3 regions of the Burkholderia sp. NRF60-BP8 genome follow, and region 3 is predicted to be linked to each of the others. Evidence: riboswitches for the same ligand, from Rfam matches in the RefSeq annotation. Region 3 holds a riboswitch; each other region holds the start of a gene.
The links. A riboswitch is a leader RNA that binds a small molecule or an ion and turns the genes downstream of it on or off. The one in region 3 is predicted to bind cobalamin.

Region 1 (6,838 bases), on a different replicon from region 3:
GCCCAGTGTATGGCGCAGTGTCCAGTCGCCGTCGAGCACGTACGTGACGACCGAGCGCCCGTTCATGTTCTTGTCGCGGACGGTGTCGCGGTCCGCCGCGCCGAAGAAGGTCGCGCGCGGCGCGGACGGCAGCGAGAACGCGATCGGCCTGCCGGCCGCGTCGATCGCGGCGACCGGCGCCGGCATGCCGCGATCGGGCACGCGTTGGTACGTGTCGTATTCGAACTGCAGCAGCCAGCTTCGCCGTGCGTCCTGCCATTTGATCGACGGCGCGACGTACTGGCGCGTGCCGTCGACGTGGTCGCGGAAGCTGCCTGCGTGTTCGCGGCCCGCATTGAGCCGCATGCTCCATGCGCTCGACAGCATCCGGTTGAGATCGACCGATGCGCCGAGCCGTCCGTAACTTCCGGTCGCCGCCGACACATGTCCGAAGTTTTCCGGCAACGGCTGCTTGGTGATCCGGTTGATGACGCCGCCGCCGCTGCCGCGCCCGTACAGCGCCGCGGCCGGTCCCTTCAGCACTTCGACGCGTTCGATATTGCCGAGACTGCGCACGTATTGCGCGTCGTCTCGCATGCCGTCGAGCAGCAGGTCGCCCGCGGCGGAAAAGCCGCGGATGCGGAACGCATCGAAGCGCGTATCCGACGTATTGGAAACACCCGGCACGCCGGCCAGCGCGTCGGCAAGCGTGCGGCCGCCATAGGACAGCGTTTCCTCGACCGGGACGCTGTCGATGGTTTGCGGTACGTCGCGCGGATCGCTCGCGGTGCGGGTCGCCGTGCTCACGCTTTCGGCGCGCGGATCGTTCGGATGGCGTCGGCTGCGCACCTCGAGCGCGGGCAGCTCGTCGTCGAACTCGGCCGCCGGGGCAGGGCAGGGAGCAACGCAGGCGATCGAGCACAGCGACAGGGCCAGCACAGGAAACCGCCGCCCGGATATCTGTCGTTTCGACATGGAAATTTAAGGATGACTGAGTGATTGCCTCACATGGCCGTTGCGTGATGGTTGGCTTCGTTATCGGGCGAAGTTTATCTTACGAAGTTGAAAACGACAATCATTCGCGTTTGCCGCCGACCGCTCGCCTTGACGCTCCCCGCACCGCCGCCTACACTCGCACGCGTTTTGGTGCTCGCGCGCGCCGCTCCGGCGCACGCAGTTAAACGGGAAACAGGAAGCCTGCCTGCGCCGCAGTCGAGCCAACCTGTGCTGCCCCCGCAACGGTAAGCGAACGTGTCGCGCGCAGCGCGATGCAGCGCCGCTTCGCCGCATGCCCCGCGCATGCGGACGACCGCCACTGGATGCCGCGCGTATCCGGGAAGGCGAAGCGGCGTGTTCGTCAGCCCGGATACCGGCCTAAACGTTGGGGTTCAGCGCCGCGGGGAGGCGGCGCATCGTCCACGGCCGCAGCAGGCCCGACGCCCGGTGTTCGACGCTTCCTTCGTCCATCTGCCGCCGCGCGCACGCGAGTGGCCGCCGTGGCGAACGGCAGGCGGCGCGGGGCGGGGCCGGCGGCAGCCGTGTTGACATTCACGATGTCGACCGTTCGCAAGGAAGCACCATGCCCGATTCGTTGTTCCGCCCGTCCTGCGGCTGTCCGGCCGGACCGCGCGGCGATCTTCCCGCGTCCCGTCCCGTGAATGGCCGCGCCGCCACCGACGCGACGCCCCCGGCCTGATTCCATTCCCGTCACAGGACCTACCATGACCCTACGCAAGCTTCCCGTCACGATCGTCACGGGCTTTCTCGGCAGCGGCAAGACGACGCTGATGCGCCATATCCTGCAGCACGCCGAAGGCCGCCGCATCGCGGTGATCGTCAACGAATTCGGCGAGCTCGGCATCGACGGCGAAATCCTCAAGGGCTGCGGCATCGGCTGCGACGATGCTCAGGGCGAGGCATCGGGCCAGTTGTACGAACTCGCGAACGGCTGCCTGTGCTGCACCGTGCAGGAAGAGTTCTATCCGGTGATGGAAGCGCTCGTCGAGCGCCGCGCGGACATCGATCACGTGCTGATCGAGACGTCGGGTCTCGCGCTGCCGAAGCCGCTCGTGCAGGCGTTCAACTGGCCGACGATCCGCAACAGCTTCACGGTCGACGCGGTCGTGACCGTCGTCGACGGGCCGGCCGCCGCGAGCGGCCAGTTCGCGGAAAACCCGCAGGCCGTCGACGCGCAGCGCCGCGCCGATCCGAATCTCGACCACGAATCGCCGCTGCACGAACTGTTCGCCGATCAGCTGTCGTCCGCCGATCTCGTGATCGTGAACAAGGCCGACCTGGTCGGCGACGCCGAGTTCGCGCGGATCGAAACCGCGATCCGCGACGAGATCCCACCGCAGGTGAAGATCGTGCGCGCGACGCGCGGCGAGCTCGACCTCGCGATGCTGCTCGGGTTGGAGTCGGCATCGGAGGACACGATCCACCTGCGTCACGACCATCACGGTGCGGCCGACGACGGCGATCACGATCACCATCACGACGATTTCGATTCGGTGGTGGTGTCGGGCGACGCCGGCACGCGCGAAGCGACGATCGCCGCGCTGCAGCGCGTGGTCGAAGCGCACACGATCTATCGCGCGAAAGGCTTCGCCGCGCTGCCCGGCGCGCCGATGAGGCTCGTGATCCAGGGCGTCGGCCGCCGCTTCGACAGCTATTTCGACCGCCGCTGGCAGGACGGCGAAACGCGCGCGAGCCGCTTCGTGCTGATCGGCGAGGATCTCGACGCAGCCGCGCTGCAACGCGCGTTCGACGCCGCGTGCGCGGCCGAGCCGCAACAGGCGTAACGCACGATGCATCTGCTGCGCACCACGCCGGGCGGCTTCGTCGACGATACGCAGGGCGTCGTCCGGATCGACCAGCAGCCGGCCGACATCGTCATCCTGAGTTCGGCCGACACGACGCTGTCGTTGCTCGCGAGCGTCGTGCCGCACTTGCCGGCCGGGTTCCCGAGCGTGCGGCTCGCGAACGTCACGTTCCTGCGGCAGCCGGCGTCGGTCGATTTCTACGTCGACGACGTGCTGCGTCACGCGAAGACGGTCGTGATCGATCATCTCGGCGGCGAAGCGTACTGGCCGTACGGGATCGAGCAGGCCGTGTCGCTCGCGTCGAAGCGCGGGCAACGGCTCGCGATGTTCTCGGGCGACCTGCAGGAGGACCCGAACCTCGTCGCGAAGAGCACGGTCGGGGCCGAGCTATGCCGGCTGTGGTGGCGCTACCTGCGCGAAGGCGGCGTGCACAACGCCGACGCGCTGCTGCGCAGCATCGCGTTTCACACGTTCGGCTTCGGCGACGAACCCGAACCGCCGCGGCCGCTGCCCGCCGCCGCGCTGTATCACCCGGCGCGCGACCGCGCGAGCGTCGACGACTGGCGGCCGCGCTGGACGCCCGGCGCGCCGGTCGTCGCGATCCTGTTCTATCGCGCGCACTGGCAGGCCGCGAACACGGCGGTGTTCGACGCGCTGGCCGACGCACTGATCGACCAAGGGCTGAATCCGCTGCCGATCGCGGTGACGTCGCTGAAGGACGCGGTGAGCCGCGAGGTCATCACGCAACTCTGCGACACGCACGACGTCGCGCTCGTGCTGAATACCACCGCGTTCGCGGCCGGCGCGATCGACAGCCCCGGGCACGACGTGCTCGCCGGCGACGCGCCGGTGCTGCAGGTGATCCTGTCCGGCGGCAATCGCGACGCGTGGGTGGCCGACAACCAGGGCCTGCACGCACGCGACATCGCGATGCATATCGCGCTGCCCGAAGTCGACGGGCGCATCGTCACGCGCGCGGTGAGCTTCAAGGGGCTCGCGTATCGCTGCCCGCATACCGAGGTCGACGTCGTGCGCTACCAGCCGGATGCCGAGCGGATCGCGTTCGTCGCGGCGCTCGCACGCGGCTGGTGCCGGCTGCGCACGCTGGACAATGGCGACAAGCGCATCGCGCTGATTCTCGCGAACTATCCGCAAAGCGAAGGGCGCATCGGCAACGGCGTCGGGCTCGACACACCGGCCTCCGCGCTGCGCGTGCTCGCGGCGTTGCGCGACGCGGGCTATACGGTGGCCGACCTGCCGGCCGACGGCGACGCGCTGATCGCGCGGCTCACCGAAGGCGTGACCAACGACGCGGCCGTGCACGCGCTGCGACCGGCGTTCCAGAGCTTCCCGCTGGCCGACTACGTCGCGCATTTCGCGCGGCTGCCGGCGGCCGTGCGCGACGCGCTGAACGCGCGCTGGGGGCCGCCTGAAGCCGACCCGACGCTGCGGCAAGGGCGTTTCACGATCGCCGGCTGGCGCGCGGGCAACGTATTCGTCGGCATCCAGCCGTCGCGCTCGCGCGACGAGAACGACTACGCGAGCTATCACGATGCGGAGCTCGTGCCGCCGCATGCGTATCTCGCGTTCTATTTCTGGCTGCGCGATGCGTATCGCGTCGACGCGGTCATCCATCTCGGCAAGCACGGCAATCTCGAATGGCTGCCGGGCAAGAGCGTCGCGCTGTCCGACGCGTGCTGGCCCGACCTGACGCTCGGGCCGCTGCCGCACCTGTATCCGTTCATCGTCAACGATCCGGGCGAGGGCAGCCAGGCGAAGCGGCGCGCACAGGCGGTGATCGTCGATCACCTGATGCCGCCGCTCACGCGCGCGGAAAACTACGGCCCGCTGCAGGATCTCGAACGGCAGGTCGACGAATACTACGAAGCGTTGATGGTCGATGCGCGGCGCGCGAAGCTGTTGCGCAAGACGATTCTCGCGACGATCGCCGAGCATCGGCTGCACGACGAACTGAGCGTGTCGCCGCCGCGCGACGCGGGTGACGAGGATGCACTGCTCACGCGGGTCGACGCATGGCTGTGCGAGTTGAAGGAAGCGCAGATTCGCGACGGGCTGCACGTGTTCGGCGCGTCGCCGCTCGAGCGCCAGCGGCGCGACACGCTGCTCGCGCTCGCGCGCTTTCCGGTCGGCGACGGCAAGGGCGAACGGGCCGGGCTGATCGGCGCGCTCGCGCGCGATCTCGCGCTCGGCGACGCTTTCGATCCGCTCGCGGCCGACTGGGCCGCGCCGTGGACGGGGCCGCGGCCGACCGTCCTGCAGGCGCTCGACGCGTCGCCGTGGCGTCATGCGGGCGATACGCGCGAGCGGCTCGAACGGCTTGCGCAGCATTGGCTCGACACCGTGTGCAGAACCGAATCCGTCGAGGATCCCGGCATCGCGATTCCGCCGCCCGGCGCATGGCCGCATACGCTCGCGGTGATCGAACGCGTGCGCACGATGCTGTTGCCCGCGCTCGACGCCTGCGGCGGCGAGGAAATGCGTCAGCTGCTGCGCGGGCTCGACGGCCGTTTCGTGCCGCCGGGGCCGAGCGGCTCGCCGTCGCGTGGCCGTCCCGACGTGCTGCCGACCGGCCGCAACTTCTACTCGGTCGATACGCGCGCGGTGCCGACGCAGGCCGCGTGGTCGCTCGGCCTGAAATCCGCGCAGCAATTGATCGAGCGCCATCTGCAGGATCACGGCGACTATCCGCGCGCGATCGGGCTGTCGGTGTGGGGGACGGCCACGATGCGCACCGGCGGCGACGACATCGCGCAGGCATTCGCGCTGATCGGCGTGCGGCCGAAATGGGCGCACGGCAGCCACCGCGTGACCGACTTCGAGATCCTGCCGATCGAGATCTTCGACCGGCCGCGCATCGACGTGACGCTGCGCGTGTCGGGTTTCTTCCGCGACGCGTTCCCGAACCTGATGCACCTGTTCGACGCGGCCGTGCAGGCCGTCGCCGCGCTCGACGAGCCCGAGGCGCTGAACCCGATCCGCGCGCGCATCGAGCGCGAACGCGCGGCATGGATCGCGCAGGGCGTGGCGCCCGACGAAGCGCGGCGCCGCGCCGGCTGGCGCGTGTTCGGCGCGCGGCCGGGCAGCTACGGCGCGGGCCTGCAGGACCTGATCGACCAGCGCCGCTGGCAGACCGACGCCGATCTCGCGGACGCCTACCGCCGATGGGGCGGCCACGCGTACGCGCAGAACAGCGCGGGCGACGCGGCGGCCGAAGTGTTCGGAGAACGGCTGGCGACGATCGACGTCGTCGTGCAGAACCAGGACAGTCGCGAGCACGACATCCTCGATTCGAACGACTACTACCAGTTCCAGGGCGGGATGACGGCGGCGGTGCGGCACCTGTCCGGACAGCAGCCGAGCATCTACCACGGTGACCATGCGAACCCGGTCGCGCCGAAGATGCGCACGCTGCGCGAGGAAATCGCGCGCGTGATCCGCTCGCGCGTCGTCAACCCGAAATGGCTCGACGGCGTGAAGCGTCACGGCTACAAGGGCGCGGCCGAGCTGGCCGCGACCGTCGACTATCTGTACGGCTATGACGCGACCGCACGCGTGCTGTCGGATCACCAGTACGCGCTCGTCGCCGACGCGTACCTGTTCGACGACGCCACCCGCGCGTTCCTCGAACGGCACAACCCGAAGGCGCTGCACGGGATCTGCGAACGCTTCGTCGAGGCGATGCAGCGCGGCCTGTGGCAGCAGCCGGGCGACTATCGCGAGCGGATCGAAGCGGTCTGGCTCGCGAGCGAACAACTTCAGGAAGGGGGGCGGCGATGACCGATCCGACGACGCACCGCGCCCGCGCGGTTTTTCCGTTTGCGGCGCTCGTCGCGCAGGACGCGTTGCAGCAGGCACTGCTGCTTGCCGCGATCGACCCGTCGCTCGGCGGCGTGCTCGTGAGCGGGCCGCGCGGCACCGCGAAATCGACGGCCGCGCGCGGCCTCGCGGAGCTGTTGCCGGAAGGGCAGTTCGTCACGCTGCCGTTGTCGGCGAGCGACGAGCAGGTGACGGGCACG
Region 2 (6,838 bases), on a different replicon from region 3:
GCCGTGTCGCGCGACGGGCGGGCGCCGAAACGCAGCGCTGGGTCGACGCGCGTGCGCCGCCAGCCGGCAAGCGCCGGATCGGCCGCGAGCGGGAAGGGCAGGTAGTGTTGCGCGCGCGCGAGCAGCGTGGGCTCGCCGCACGTCGCAAGCAATGCGCGCATCCGCGTGACGTCGGCCGGCGCGAGATCGAGGAACGCGAGCAGCAGCGCGCGAACCAGTGCCACGCCCTGATCGACGGACACGTCGACCGAAGCGGGCCGATCGCCGTGCGCCACCGGCGGACAGCCGGCCAGCCCCGCCGCCAGGCGTACCGCGCCGTCGCCGCGGCGCCACGCGGCCAGCCAGATGTCGTGCTGATGATCGAGCGCCGCGACCGTTTCGCCGCCGTCGAGCTGAATCGAGAATTTCGGCGACAATTCGCCGCGACGCGGCTCGCTCGCGAGCATGTCGAGCAGCGGCACGGCGAGCGCGTAACTATCGACGAGTGCGGCGGGGTCGTGCCCGGCGAGCGGGCTCAACATCACGTTGCGGACGTCGTCGCTCGCCGCGAGCGCGGCCGCATTGACGATGGTGGCGTCGTCGGCGCTTGCGCGCGGGCCGAGCCCCGCATCGAGCAACGCGCGCGCCAGCGCATCGGCCGCGCCGTCGCGAATGCCGCGCAGCTGGAGATTCGCGCGATTGGTCGCATCGATCGCGCCGGAGCCGTACAGGCGCGCGGCGGCGGCGATCGCGCGCGCCTGGCGCGCGTCGAGCCGGCCGCCCGGCAGCTTGATCCGGCACAGCCCGCCGTCGGCGGCCGCGACCACGCGCACGAGCCCCGGGCAGGCCGACGGGCGCACGACGGACGACGCAGGAATCGAATCGGGAACGGAACTCAACGGGATAGCGCAACAGTGTGGCGCCGCGGCCAACGCATCGGTACACCCCGCCCGACGCCGACTGGCACGCACGCACTTTCTGGCCGGCAGGTCTCCTGGCTGACAGGTCGGCGCCGGCTCCCGGCCTTCCCGGTGAAACCAGTGGCATGAGGGGGGATCGGCTCGCTGTCTACAGTTGCGGGGGCAGCCACAGCGGCGCGCGGTGCGCCCTGTGTTCCCTCTTCGGCCCCGAAGGGCACCGGCGAACGAACGGCCGTAGGATACCCGATTTCGGCCGCGATTCGCGACCGGCTGGCCGTTCGCGGCGGGCGGCGCAGGCAATGCCCGGGGGCGAGCGGGCGGCCGGATGAAACGCGGAGTGGAACACGGTACCATGCCGTTTTTCGCCATGCGGACGGCCGCATCGGCGCTTTCGGGGCCGCGCGGCGACACGATGAAATCGAACGATGGGGAAGGGTGGATGACGGCGTGGCTGACGGTAGTGGGCATCGGCGACGACGGTTACGCGGGGCTCGGACGCCACGCGCGGCGCGCGCTGCTCGACGCGACGCGCGTGGTCGGCGCGAAACGGCATCTCGACATGCTGCCCGCACGGCTGCGCGCGACGCGCGAAGCATGGCCGTCGCCGTTCGACCTGTCGGGGCTGCTCGCACGCCGCGGCGCGCCCGTGTGCGTGCTCGCGAGCGGCGACCCGATGCTGTTCGGCGTCGGCGCGACGCTCGCCCGTGTGCTTTCTCCCGACGAATGGCGCGTGCTGCCCGCGCCGTCGTCGCTGTCGCTCGCGGCCGCGCGCCTCGGCTGGGCGCTGCAGGACGTGGGCGCGGTCTCGCTCGTCGGGCGGCCGCTCGCGACGCTGGCGCGCCATCTGCTGCCGGGCCGGCGCCTGTTCGTGCTGAGCGCCGACGGCCGCACGCCGGCCGCCGTCGCGGCCGAACTCGCCGCCCGCGGTTTCGGGCCGACGCGCGTCAGCGTGTTCGAACACCTCGGCGGCCCGCTCGAGCGACGGATCGATGGCCTCGCGCAAGACTGGAACGTCGACGAAGCCGCCGCGCTCAATCTCGTCGCGCTCGACTGTCAGGCGGGCCCCGACGCACCGCGCCGCGCGCTCACGCCCGGCCTGCCCGACGACGCGTACCGTCACGACGGCCAGCTCACCAAGCGCGACCTGCGCGCGATGACGCTCGGGCGACTCGCGCCCGCGCCCGGCGAACTGCTGTGGGACGTCGGCGCCGGCAGCGGCTCGATCGGCATCGAATGGATGCGCGCGCATCCATCGTGCCAGGCGATCGCGATCGAAGGGCATGCGGAGCGGCAGCGCTTCATCGAACACAACCGCGAGACGCTCGGCGTGCCGGGCCTGCAACTCGTCGCGGGCCGTGCGCCCGCTGCGCTCGCGGGGCTCGCCGCGCCCGACGCGATCTTCATCGGCGGCGGCGCGACGGCGCCCGGCGTGCTCGACGCGTGCTGGGCGTCGCTGAAACCCGGCGGGCGGCTCGTCGCGAACGCGGTCACGCTGCAGGGCGAGATGGCGCTCGCCGCGTGGCGCGACGTGCACGGCGGCACGCTCACGCGCGTGTCGCTCGCGCATGCCGAACCGCTCGGCCGCTTCGACACGTGGCGACAACCGCTGCCGGTCACGCTGTACGACGTGCGCAAGCCCGACGCGGCCGATACGGCCGGCTCGTCGACCCCGTCGAATCCGTCGAACGCAACGGACGCGTGATGCGCGACGAAACGCCCGAACAGCCCGCGCCGCTGCGCTTCGGCTACACGACCGGCAGTTGCGCGACCGCGACGTCGCTCGCGGCCGCGCGACTGCTGCTCGCGGGCCACGCGGACGACGCGGTCGAGATCGTGCTGCCGAAGGGCCAGCGCGTGATGATGCGGCTCGAATTCTGCCGCGCCACGGCCGACGGCGCCGAAGCCGGCACGATCAAGGATGCCGGCGACGATCCGGACGTCACGCACGGCGCGCTGATCTTCGCGCGCGTCGCGCTCGCGGCGGCGTCCGGCGTGCGCTTTCATGCGGGGCCGGGCGTCGGCACGGTCACGCGGGCGGGGCTCACGCTGCCGGTCGGCGAGCCGGCGATCAACCCGGTGCCGCGCCGGATGATGACCACGCACCTGGAAGCGCTCGCCGCCGAGCACGGCTACGCGGGCGGCTTCGACGTGACGATCGGCGTCGACGGCGGCGAGGCGCTCGCGCTGAAGACGATGAACCCGCGCCTGGGCATCGTCGGCGGGCTGTCGATCCTCGGCACGACCGGCATCGTGCGGCCGTTCTCGTGTTCGGCCTATATCGCGTCGATCCATCAGGGCATCGACGTCGCGCGAGCGAACGGCATCGCGCACATCGCCGCCTGCACCGGCAACGCGAGCGAGGACGCGATGCGCGCGCACTACCGTCTGCCCGACATGGCGCTGATCGAGATGGGCGACTTCGCGGGCGCGGTGCTCAAGCACCTGCGGCGCGCGCCGGTCGCGCGTCTGTCGATGTGCGGCGGCTTCGGCAAGCTGAGCAAGCTCGCGGCCGGCCATCTCGACCTGCACAGTCGCCATTCGAGCATCGATCTGCCGCTGCTCGCGCAATGGGCGGCCGAAGCCGGCGCGAGCGATGCGCTGCAGGCCGCGATGCGCGCCGCGAACACGAGCCAGGAAGCGTTGAAACTCGCGCAAACCGATGGCGTGCCGCTCGGCGATCTCGTTTGCGCCCATGCGTTGCAGGTGGCGCGCGACATCGTGCCGCCGTCGGTCGCGGTCGAGATGTTCGCGATCGACCGGCAGGGCCGCTTCGTCGGGGAGGCGCGATGAGCCCGCGCATTCTGCTGCTCGGCGGCACCGGCGATGCGCTGAAAATCGCGCGTGCGCTCGGCCCGCATCATGTTTATAGTCTCGCCGGCCTCGGCAAGACGCCCGACGATCTGCGCTGCGACGTGCGCGTCGGCGGTTTCGGCGGCGCAGCCGGGCTCGCCGCGTATCTTCGCGACGCCGGCATCGGCCTCGTGATCGACGCGACGCATCCGTATGCCGCGCAAATCAGCGCGAACGCCGCGGCGGCGACGCGCGACGCGGGCGTGCCGCTCTGGGCGCTGCGCCGCGCGCCGTGGACGCCGCAACCGGGCGACGACTGGCGGATGGTCGACGACTGGGCCGGCATCGAGGCCGCGCTCGCGCCGTTCAGGCGCCCGCTGTTCACGCTCGGCCGCGAACCGCTCGCGCATCTCGACACGATCCCGCCGCACCAGTTCTGGCTCGTGCGCTGCCTCGACGCGCATCCCGGCAACGCCCGCGCGCAGGTCGTCGCCGCGCGCGGGCCGTTCACGCCCGACGGCGAGCGCGCGCTGTTCGCGCTGGCGGGGATCGACGTCGTCGTCAGCAAGAACAGCGGCGGCGCGGCCACCGAGGCCAAGCTCGACGTCGCACGCGAACGCAGGCTGCCGGTCGTGATGCTGCGCCGGCCGCCGCTGCCCGATGCCGACCGTGCGTTCGACTCGGTCGCGGCGCTCGTCGACGCACTCGATCCGGCCGCGCGCGCCTGACGCGACGCAGCGGTCATCCCACGAATTGACGGAGAAATTTCGATGACGGTGTATTTCATCGGCGCCGGCCCCGGCGACCCGGAGCTGATCACGGTGAAGGGCCAGCGCCTCGTGCGCACGTGCCCGGTGATCCTGTATGCGGGCTCGCTCGTGCCGGCCGCCGTGCTCGACGGTCATCGCGCGGAGCAGGTCGTCAACACGGCCGAACTCGACCTCGATGCGATCGTCGCGCTGCTCGCCGCCGCGCATGCGAAAGGGCAGGACGTCGCGCGCGTGCATTCGGGCGACCCGTCGCTGTATGGTGCGATCGGCGAGCAGATCCGCCGCCTGAAAGCGCTCGGAATTCCGTACGAAATCGTGCCGGGCGTGACGGCCACGGCCGCGTGCGCGGCGGCGCTCGGCGTCGAGCTGACGCTGCCCGGCGTCGCGCAGACGGTGATCCTCACGCGCTTCGCGGGCAAGACGACGATGCCGGAAGGCGAAGCGCTCGGCTCGCTCGCCGCGCACCGCGCGACGCTCGCGATCCATCTCGGCGTGCGCCATCTCGCGCGCATCGTCGACGAAGTGCTGCCGCATTACGGCGCCGATTGCCCGGTGGCGGTGATCTATCGCGCGAGCTGGCCCGACGAGGAGCGCGTGACGGGCACGCTGGCCGACATCGTCGGCAAGGTGCAGGGCACGCAGATCGAGCGCACCGCGCTGATCCTGATTGGCCGCGTGCTCGACGCCGACGGGTTCGCGGATTCGACGCTGTACGCGAGCGCGGGCTGAACGCGCCCGCGCCGTGGAGCCGGGTATCTGGACGGGCCGCGAGGATATTGCCGGTGCGAGCATGCCGGGGACGACACCGGGCATGCAGGCACCCGCGCCGCTGGCCCGCGGCGTCGCTCAGGCCCGCGCGACGTGCCGCACCAGTTTTGGCGCAAACCCGGACGCGAGCACGAACAGCACGACACACAGGCACGCCATCGCGATCCATGCGGGCGTCAGGTCCGCGAGATGCTGGCGCACGATGCCGGCCGCGAATGGAAACAAGCCGGCGATCAAATAGCCGACACCCTGCACGAACCCCGTTAGCGACGCGGCATCAGCCGGCGTCGCCGCATGGTCGACCGTAACGATCAGCGACAGCGGAAACAGTGCGCCGATTCCCGCGCCAAGCAGCAGCGCGGCCGGCAGCGCGAGCGCATCGGGTGCGGCCAGCATCACCAGCAACCCGACGCATAGCGACGCGATCGCCGCATGCAGCGCGGGCCGGCGATCAGGCAGATGGTCGATCGTCGCGGAGATCGTCAGCCCCGCGACGACTTCCGCGAGCGTCACGCCGCCGAGCAGGCTGCCCGCCGCGGTCGGCGACCAGCCGAGCCGCATGTAGTACGGCGGCAGCCATGCGAGCACGAGCGTGTAGGCGCCCGTCGCGATGCCGAAGAACAGCGCGAGTCGCCAGGCGCGCGGCGAACGCGACGGCCGCGCGCCCGATCCGGATACCGGCCCGCCGGCCAACGCGTCGCCGCCACGGCTCGCCAGCGGCCACGCCAATGCGGCGAGCGCCGCCGGCAGCGCCCAGCCGGCGAGCGCGGCAAGCCAGCCCCAGCGCGCCGCCGCGAACGGCGCGACGACGCTCGCGAGCACCGCGCCGCCCATGATCGACGTCGAGTAGACGCCCATCGCACCGCCGATGCGCGTCGCGAAATGCGCCTTCACGAAGCCGGGCAACAGCGCCTGCACCATCGCGATTCCGACGCCCGCGCAGCACGCGCTCGCGAGCAGCAGCCATGCGTGCTGCGCGCCGACGCGCGATGCGCAAGCCAGTCCGATCAACGCGACGCCGAGCCACACGCCGCCCGCGATCCCGGCGATGCGCTGCAGGCGCCGCGCGCCCAGCGCGCCGAACCCCATCAGCAGGATCGGGATCGTCGTCAGCAGGCTCGCCGCGCCGTCGCCGATACCGGTCGTGCGCTGGATCATGTCGAGCAGCGGACCGATCGCGGCGAGCGCCGGCCGCAGGTTCAGCCCGACGAGCACGATCGCGGCGAGCCGCCATCCGGGGGAAGTGAAGCGATTCATCATCAGCTGCTCCGAGAAACCCCGCCATTGATGGCGGGAAAGAAAGGCGTACGGTTGACAGGCAGCTTCTTCCACAGGTTAGGATCACCTGCATGATCCTTGTCTACCGCTACCGGGTGAAGTCGCTCAACGGACTGCTTGGCAAGCAGAGCCGTGCGGTGAACTACGTCTGGAACTTCTGCAATGACACGCAGAAGCACGCGCTCAAGTGGAGCAAGAAGTGGCCGACGGGATTCGATCTGAACGTGCTGACGACCGGCAGCAGCAAGGAACTCGGCATTCACTCCGGCACGATCAACGCGACGTGCGAGCAATATGCGAAATCGCGCAGTCAGCACCGTCGGCCCTACCTGC
Region 3 (6,838 bases):
CGGCACGATCCGCATCCGATGCGCGCTGTTCCGCAGCGCGGCCTGGACGGCCGTTGCAAGGCGATTGTGAAATTGTGAAGGAGGCCGATGGAAATGGCACGGTAGATGCTTGATGAAATGTTTGCGCTGAATAGTGGACGGGGGCTTCCATGCGAAATCATTTCATCACGGCGAACGTTGCGCTCGCCGCTATGGCCGCGGCGTGTACGCTCGCGGCGTGCGGGGGAAGTGACATTACGGCGCCGACGCTTGCCGGCAACAACATTGGGACGAGCACGAGCGGGACGAGCGGTAGTAGTGGCTCGAGCGGCAGCAGTGGCACGAGCAGCAGCGGCACGAGCAGCAGTGGCACGAGCAGCAGTGGCACGAGCAGCAGTGGCACAAGCAGCAGTGGCACAAGCAGCAGTGGCACAAGCAGCAGTGGCACAAGCAGCAGTGGCACAAGCAGCAGTGGCACAAGCAGCAGCGGCACGAGCAGCAGTGGCACGAGCAGCAGTGGCACAAGCAGCAGTGGCACAAGCAGCAGTGGCACAAGCAGCAGCGGCACGAGCAGCAGCGGTACAAGCAGCGGCAACACCAGCGGCTGGGGCACGAGCGGCGCGCCGGGTACGAACGGCATCGTCAGCTCCATCGGCGGGATCGTGATGGACGTGGGCGCCACGCTCGGTAGCGCGAGCGTGCCCGGTGTCAGCAAGGGCGTCACCGTCGGGCCGGCCGATACGGTAACCGGTGTCGGCACGATCATCCGCGATACGTCGAACGCCGTGAGCGGCGGTCTCGGCCAGATCGGCATCGTACCGAACCCCGTCGGCACGACGGTCGGCGGCCTCGGTACGGTCGTCGCCGCGACCGGCAACCCGGTCAGCGGCATCAGCGAAACCGTCAAGGCGCTCGGCTCCGGCCCGCTGTCGCCGCTGACGCCGATCACGACGCCGGTCAGCGGGCTGCTCGACACGGTGGCGAGCGGCCTGCGCACAGGCGGCGCGGCGCTCGGCGCGTCGCTGTCGTCGGCCCCGGTCCAGCAGGCGACGCAGGCGATCAGCACCGCGATCACGCCGCTCGTGACGACGGCGGGCCACCTCACGCAGCAGGTCGGCACCGCAACCGGCCTCGGGCAGCCGGTCGCGGGCCTGCTCGGTCAGGTCGGCGGGGCGATCACGTCGACCGGATGGAAGGTGACCGCCGCGTCGCCGCAGCCGATCGTCGGTGGCGTCGGCGATCTCGTCCGTGCGGTCGGAAACACGGTAACCAATGTGGGCGGCCTCGTGAACCCGGCTGGCGCGAACGGCGCGGTGCCGATCTCCGGGTTGGTGACGAGCGTGGTCGGCGGCATCCCGGCCACCGTGCACGACGGCGCCGCGACCGGTACGGGGGGCAGCTCGCCGCTGGGCGGCCTCGCCAATCCGCTCGCGCCGGTGACGTCGCTGGTGGGCGGCCTGCTCGGCGGCGCGGTCGGCAAATAGCCGGCGCGTACCGATCGTCATGCGGCAACCGGCCGCGTGAGCGGGGACGGCCGCCATCGATCGTCGCCGGTCCCGGCCGGAACCGTCCGACGATCGCGAAACCGCAACTCGCTACCTGCGGTCGTCGCCGGGCTTCGCCGCCGGACGCGCCATCCCGCGCGCGGGCAGCGGCGTCGACATCACGATCGACGTGCGCGTTTCGCCGTACAGGTTGATGCGTTCGATCAGTCGTTCGAGATGGACCATGCTGACGGCGACGAACCGCATCACATACGAATCGGCGCCCGTCACGTGATGGCATTCGACGACTTCGGGGATCGTCTCCAGCAGCTTGAGGAACTTCGCTTTCGCCGGTTGCGGCACCGTGATGCCGATCAGCGCGCTCACTGGATAGCCGGCCGCGGAAGGATTGATCCGCGCGGTGTAGCCCTCGACCACACCGGCCGCTTCAAGACGCTTCACACGCTCCGTCGCCGCCGGCACCGACAGGTGAACCTGACGCGCGAGCTCCGTATAGCTGATGCGTCCGTTGTCCTGCAACAGCGCCAGTATCTTCCAGTCGAGATCGTCCATCGCAGCGGGGATTTTTAAGGTAGAGCCGCCATTTTTCCTTAAAAATTGCATTCAGCGGGGCGCGGACTTTCCCTACGATGCCTGTTCGATCCACGCGATGTCGCAAGGGGCAGGCGATGCTGTTCATCCAATCCGTCGTGATGGGGCTGTCGATCGCGGTGCCGGTCGGCCCGATCGGCATGCTGTGCATTCAGCGCAGCCTGAGCCGCGGCTTCCGGGCGGGCTTCGCGACGGGCATCGGCGCCGCGTGCGCCGACGCGATTTACGGCCTGCTCGGCGCGCTGGGCGTCGCGGGCGTCGTCACAGCGTTCCCGATGTTGACCGTCGGCCTGAAAATCGGCGGCGGCGCGTTTCTCGTGTGGCTCGCGTGGACCATCGCGCGCCAGGCGCCGGCCGCGCCGGCGGGGCAGCGCGCGTTGCCGCGCACGACCGTCCTGCGCGATTTCCTGACGACGTTCGGTCTCACGCTGTCGAACCCGATGACGATCGTGTCGTTCGTCGGGATCTTCGCGGCGCTCGGCCCGCTGCCGGGTGCGCGGGAAGGCGCGATGTGGGCGACCGTCGCGCGGATGGTCGCCGGCGTGTTCGTCGGCTCGGCCATGTGGTGGCTGTGCCTGAGCAGCGCGACCGCCGCGCTGCGCGCGAAGCTGTCGTTCGCATTCATGCACGGGCTGTCGTGCGTGTCGGCGGCCGTCGTCGCGGTATTCGGCGCGATCCAGCTGGTCGCCGGCGTGCGCGGGTTGATCTAGGCGTACGGGGCCGCGCGGGCCGACCGGATCTCCGGATCCGATCCCGCGATCCGGGCCGATGCCGATGTCGTCCTCATGCGCTTTTGCCGCGACGTCAATTTTCCGCGCGTGCCGGTGCGGCGCGTTGCGCCGATGCGCCGATGCGCCGATGCGCCGGGCGTCAGAACGTGTAGCTGACCTTGCCGAACGCGGTGCGCCCGAGCGTGTTGTAGCCGTACGCGGTCATGTATTGCCGGTCGAACAGGTTCGACAGCGACGCCGACACCGTCAGGTGCGAATCGATCCGGTACGACGCGCGCAGGCTCACCGTCAGGTACGACGCCAGATACTGCCGGTTGGCCGGATCGTCGAACGTCGAGCCGCCGTACAGCAGCGACGCACCGGTGCTCAACGCGTGCAGCTTCAGTTCGTCCCACGTGTGATCGACGTTCAGGCTGACCGTCTGGCGCGGCCGGCGGCTGAGCCAGGTCCGGTTGGTCTCGTCCTGCGGATTCAGGATGCCGACGGCCACGCTCACCGGCGTCGAGCGGCCGATCGTCCCCTTGTACGACAGGTCGATGCCGCGAATGTGCGAGCGGCCGATGTTCATCGGCGAGAACGTCGCCGGGTTGTACGCGATCAGGTTGTTGACGCGCGTGTCGTAGATCGCCGCGGTGAAGGTGCCGTACGCGGTATTCGCGTCGAGCGCGGCTTCGACCGACGTGCTGCGCTCCGGGCTGAGGGCCGGGTTGCCGTAGCCGGGGTAGTACAGGTCGTTGAACGTCGGCAGACGGAACGCATTGCCGTACGATACGCGCGCCGTATAGACCGGTGTGATCGCCCACGACAGCGCGGCGTTGCCGGTGTTCACGGCTTGCCCGGCGATGATCTCGTGACGGCCGGCGACGAACATCGTCACGCTGCCGAGCGTCGCCGACTGGTGCAGCGAAAACGCGGAGTCGTTGCGCGTCGGCACGCCGCCGGGAATGTCGACCGGCAGGAACGCCTGTTCGCGCGTGAAGTCGTAGGCGAGCTTCGATTCGCCCGACAGCGGCAGGCCGAACAGGTGAAACCCGTGCTCCTGATGGGTCAGCGACGTCGACGTGCTGATCCGCTGCGAGTTGATCTGGTCCGTCGCGAGAGCCGGGTTGTCCGCATGGATGAACTGGCGATCGTTCGCATAACCGAGCGACTGGTCGAACTGCGTATCGGGCGTGATGTCGAGATGGAACGCAACGCCGGTCGTCAACTGATGGTCCAGCTCGCGATTCGCGTAGCCGCTGTTGTCGTAGGACAGATCGGAGCGGTGATACAGCGCGAACGTCGAGATCGACCAGTTGTCGCGCGCATAGCCGAGCCGCGCATCGAGATCCTGCGCGTGATACGGATTGCGGCCGTCTTCGTGGCCGTAGAAGAACGGCCGCGTCGCGTCGATGCCGGCCGTGTTGTAGTCGTGCAGCCCGAGCGAATAGGTGAGCCCGCCGAGCGCGGCGAGCGGCCCCGTCGACGGCACCGTGCCCGACGTGCGGAACTGCGTGTCGAACGTCTTGTTCGAGCCGCCGCCGAACGACACGGTGGTCTGGTTCGGCTGGTTGGCGGCGCGGCGCGTGAACAACTGCACGACGCCGCCCATCGCGTTGTTGCCGAACGATGCGGCGGCCGGGCCGGAGATCACTTCGACGCGCTCGAACGCTTCGGTCGGCAGGTCGGCCCACGGCGCGATGCCGGTGGTCGGCGAGCCGATCCGGATGCCGTCGATGAACACGGCGACCTGGCTCGCCGACGCGCCGCGAATGCTGACCGACGCGGACGAGCCGGGCCCGCCGTTCTGCGCGACGGTCACGCCCGGCAGCGTCGCGAGCGCCTGCGTGATGCTCGGGTCGGTCGGCGACAGCCGGTCGAGATCCTCGCGCGTGAGCACCTGCGTCGACGCATAGCGCCGGTCGAACGATTCGGGCAGGTGCCGCGTGTCGGTCACGCTGATCGTCGGCAGGTCCGTGCCGTCGGCGGGCGCGGCGGGCCGTGCAGGCGCCGTGTCGCCGGCCGCGTGGGCGAGCGGGGACAACAGCGCGGTGGCGACGGACGTGGCGAGCAGGTGACGAATGGTCATGAGGCGGCGGGACAAAGCGTGAAGCGGGTACGGCGATCGTGAGCGCAAGGCGGACGGGGGGCGCATGCCGACGGCGTGTCGGTGCGACGCTTCCGGCCGGGAAGCGGATTCGGGAACGATGGACATCTGACGGATCCTGAGGTCGGGTCGTCCATGCAACGGGCGGCCGCCAACGGCGGTGCTTGCACATCGGGACACCCCGCCCGGTGCGGCTGCTGGACCTCGGGTCGATGGCAGGTCTCCTGGCTCGCGGGTCGCCATCCGTGCAGGCCTTCCCGGTTTCCCAGTGGCACGCGGTGGCACGGATTCGCCGCTCACAGTTGCGGGGGCAGCCGCAGATTCGAGGCGTTGCCTCGCCTGCGTTCCCTTTTGATCCCATCCCTGGGAACCATCAGCGCGCAAGGGTAATGGCGTGCATGTAGGCACGTCAATCGTTCGTCTGCGCGCGGATGCGAAAAAACGTCATCGATCGGCGTCGGCTTTCCGGATCCTTTCGTTCGACGTGCCCGGAGCGCGTTTCAGGTCTGAAGAAACGGCCGGGTTCGACCGCATGCCGTCGCGCCGGAGCCGGCTGCCGTCGCGCCGAATGTCGACGGTCGGGCGCGTGTCGTTACATATGCGTGCCGGCATGTGCGCGGCCGCCCGGGTCGCCGCCGCGGTTGGGCGGCGTATTGTTCTGATCGATCTTCGCGAGCACGAAGCCGGCGGGCGGCAATGCGGCGGACGAACGGTGCATCGCGTGCCCGACCGCGGGGTGAGGCGACGCGGCGGAAAAAACGGATGTCGTCACGCCCGGTTGAGCGAACGCCGACAGGGAAACGGCCGCCAGGGCGGCGGCGACGAACGCGTGCGTATTCATGACCACTCCTGCATGACTGACTTCGGGACGACCTAATCAGTCTAGGAGGCGAAACTTAACGCGACGTGAAGGCCGCGCTGCGCGCGCATGACAAGATCTTCATGCGCGCGCAGACGGTCAGGCCGGTGCCGACACCAGCGCGCAGAAGTTCTCGAGATCGACGTTGCCGCCGCTGATCACCACGCCGACGCGCTTGCCCTGCAGCGCATCCTTCATCCGCCGCACGGCGGCGAACGACAGGCAGCCGGTCGGCTCGACGACGATCTTCATACGGGTGGCGAAGAAGCGCATGCAGTCGACGAGTTCCGCGTCCGTCGCGGTCAGGATGTCGTCGACGTCGCGGCGCAGGATCGGAAACGTCAGGTTGCCGAGATGCTGCGTCTGCGCGCCGTCGGCGATCGTACGCGGCGTGTCGATGTGCACGATCGTGCCGGACCGGAGCGATTGCTGGGCGTCGTTGCCGGCTTCGGGCTCGACGCCGTACAGCTTCGCATGCGGCGACAGCGCACGCGTGGCGAGCGCGGTGCCCGACAGCAGTCCGCCGCCGCCGAGCGGCGTGAACACCGCGTCGAGCGGGCCGACTTCGTCGAACAGTTCCTTGGCCGCGGTGCCCTGGCCGGCGATCACGTCCGGGTGATCGTAGGGCGGCACCAGCGTGAGTCCGTGCTTCTCCGCGAGCGCGCGCCCGATCTGCTCGCGATCCTCGGTGTAGCGGTCGTAGGTCACGACGTTGCCGCCGTAGCCGCGCGTCGCGGCCATTTTCGCGGCCGGTGCGTCCTGCGGCATCACGATCGTCGCCGGAATGCCGAGGATGCGCGCGGACAGCGCGATCGCCTGCGCATGGTTGCCCGACGAGAACGCGACGACGCCGTGGCGCCGCTGTTCCGCGTTGAAGCGCGACAGCGCGTTGAACGCGCCGCGGAACTTGAACGCGCCCATGCGCTGCAGGTTCTCGCACTTGAAGAACACCTGCGCACCGAGTGCGTCGTCGACCGTGCGCGACGTCATCACCGGCGTGCGGTGTGCGTGGCCTTCGAGCCGGGCCGCGGCGGCGGCGACGTCGTCGTACGTGGGAAGAATCGGAGAGTTCATGGTCGCTCGAGGG

Region 1: another riboswitch for cobalamin. It lies ahead of cobW (cobalamin biosynthesis protein CobW); the one in region 3 lies ahead of WS54_RS06775 (TonB-dependent receptor domain-containing protein).
Region 2: another riboswitch for cobalamin. It lies ahead of cobG (precorrin-3B synthase); the one in region 3 lies ahead of WS54_RS06775 (TonB-dependent receptor domain-containing protein).

The regions. Positions count from the first base shown of each region.
Region 1 covers NZ_CP013373.1:1,762,743-1,769,580, forward strand. The annotation lists gene WS54_RS21535 (TonB-dependent receptor) at 1-954, opposite strand, end outside; cobalamin riboswitch at 1,107-1,371, shown strand; gene cobW (cobalamin biosynthesis protein CobW) at 1,701-2,780, shown strand; gene cobN (cobaltochelatase subunit CobN) at 2,787-6,599, shown strand; gene WS54_RS21550 (ATP-binding protein) at 6,596-6,838, shown strand, end outside.
Region 2 covers NZ_CP013373.1:1,783,873-1,790,710, forward strand. The annotation lists gene cobG (precorrin-3B synthase) at 1-839, opposite strand, end outside; cobalamin riboswitch at 947-1,136, opposite strand; gene WS54_RS21635 (bifunctional cobalt-precorrin-7 (C(5))-methyltransferase/cobalt-precorrin-6B (C(15))-methyltransferase) at 1,339-2,601, shown strand; gene WS54_RS21640 (cobalt-precorrin-5B (C(1))-methyltransferase) at 2,601-3,689, shown strand; gene WS54_RS21645 (cobalt-precorrin-6A reductase) at 3,686-4,417, shown strand; gene cobM (precorrin-4 C(11)-methyltransferase) at 4,460-5,188, shown strand; gene WS54_RS21655 (MFS transporter) at 5,306-6,484, opposite strand; gene WS54_RS21660 (RNA-guided endonuclease InsQ/TnpB family protein) at 6,577-6,838, shown strand, end outside.
Region 3 covers NZ_CP013372.1:1,468,292-1,475,129, reverse strand. The annotation lists gene WS54_RS33930 (collagen-like triple helix repeat-containing protein) at 150-1,463, shown strand; gene WS54_RS06785 (Lrp/AsnC family transcriptional regulator) at 1,575-2,036, opposite strand; gene WS54_RS06780 (LysE family translocator) at 2,153-2,785, shown strand; gene WS54_RS06775 (TonB-dependent receptor domain-containing protein) at 2,946-4,874, opposite strand; cobalamin riboswitch at 5,090-5,282, opposite strand; gene WS54_RS06770 (hypothetical protein) at 5,485-5,733, opposite strand; gene WS54_RS06765 (threo-3-hydroxy-L-aspartate ammonia-lyase) at 5,851-6,825, opposite strand.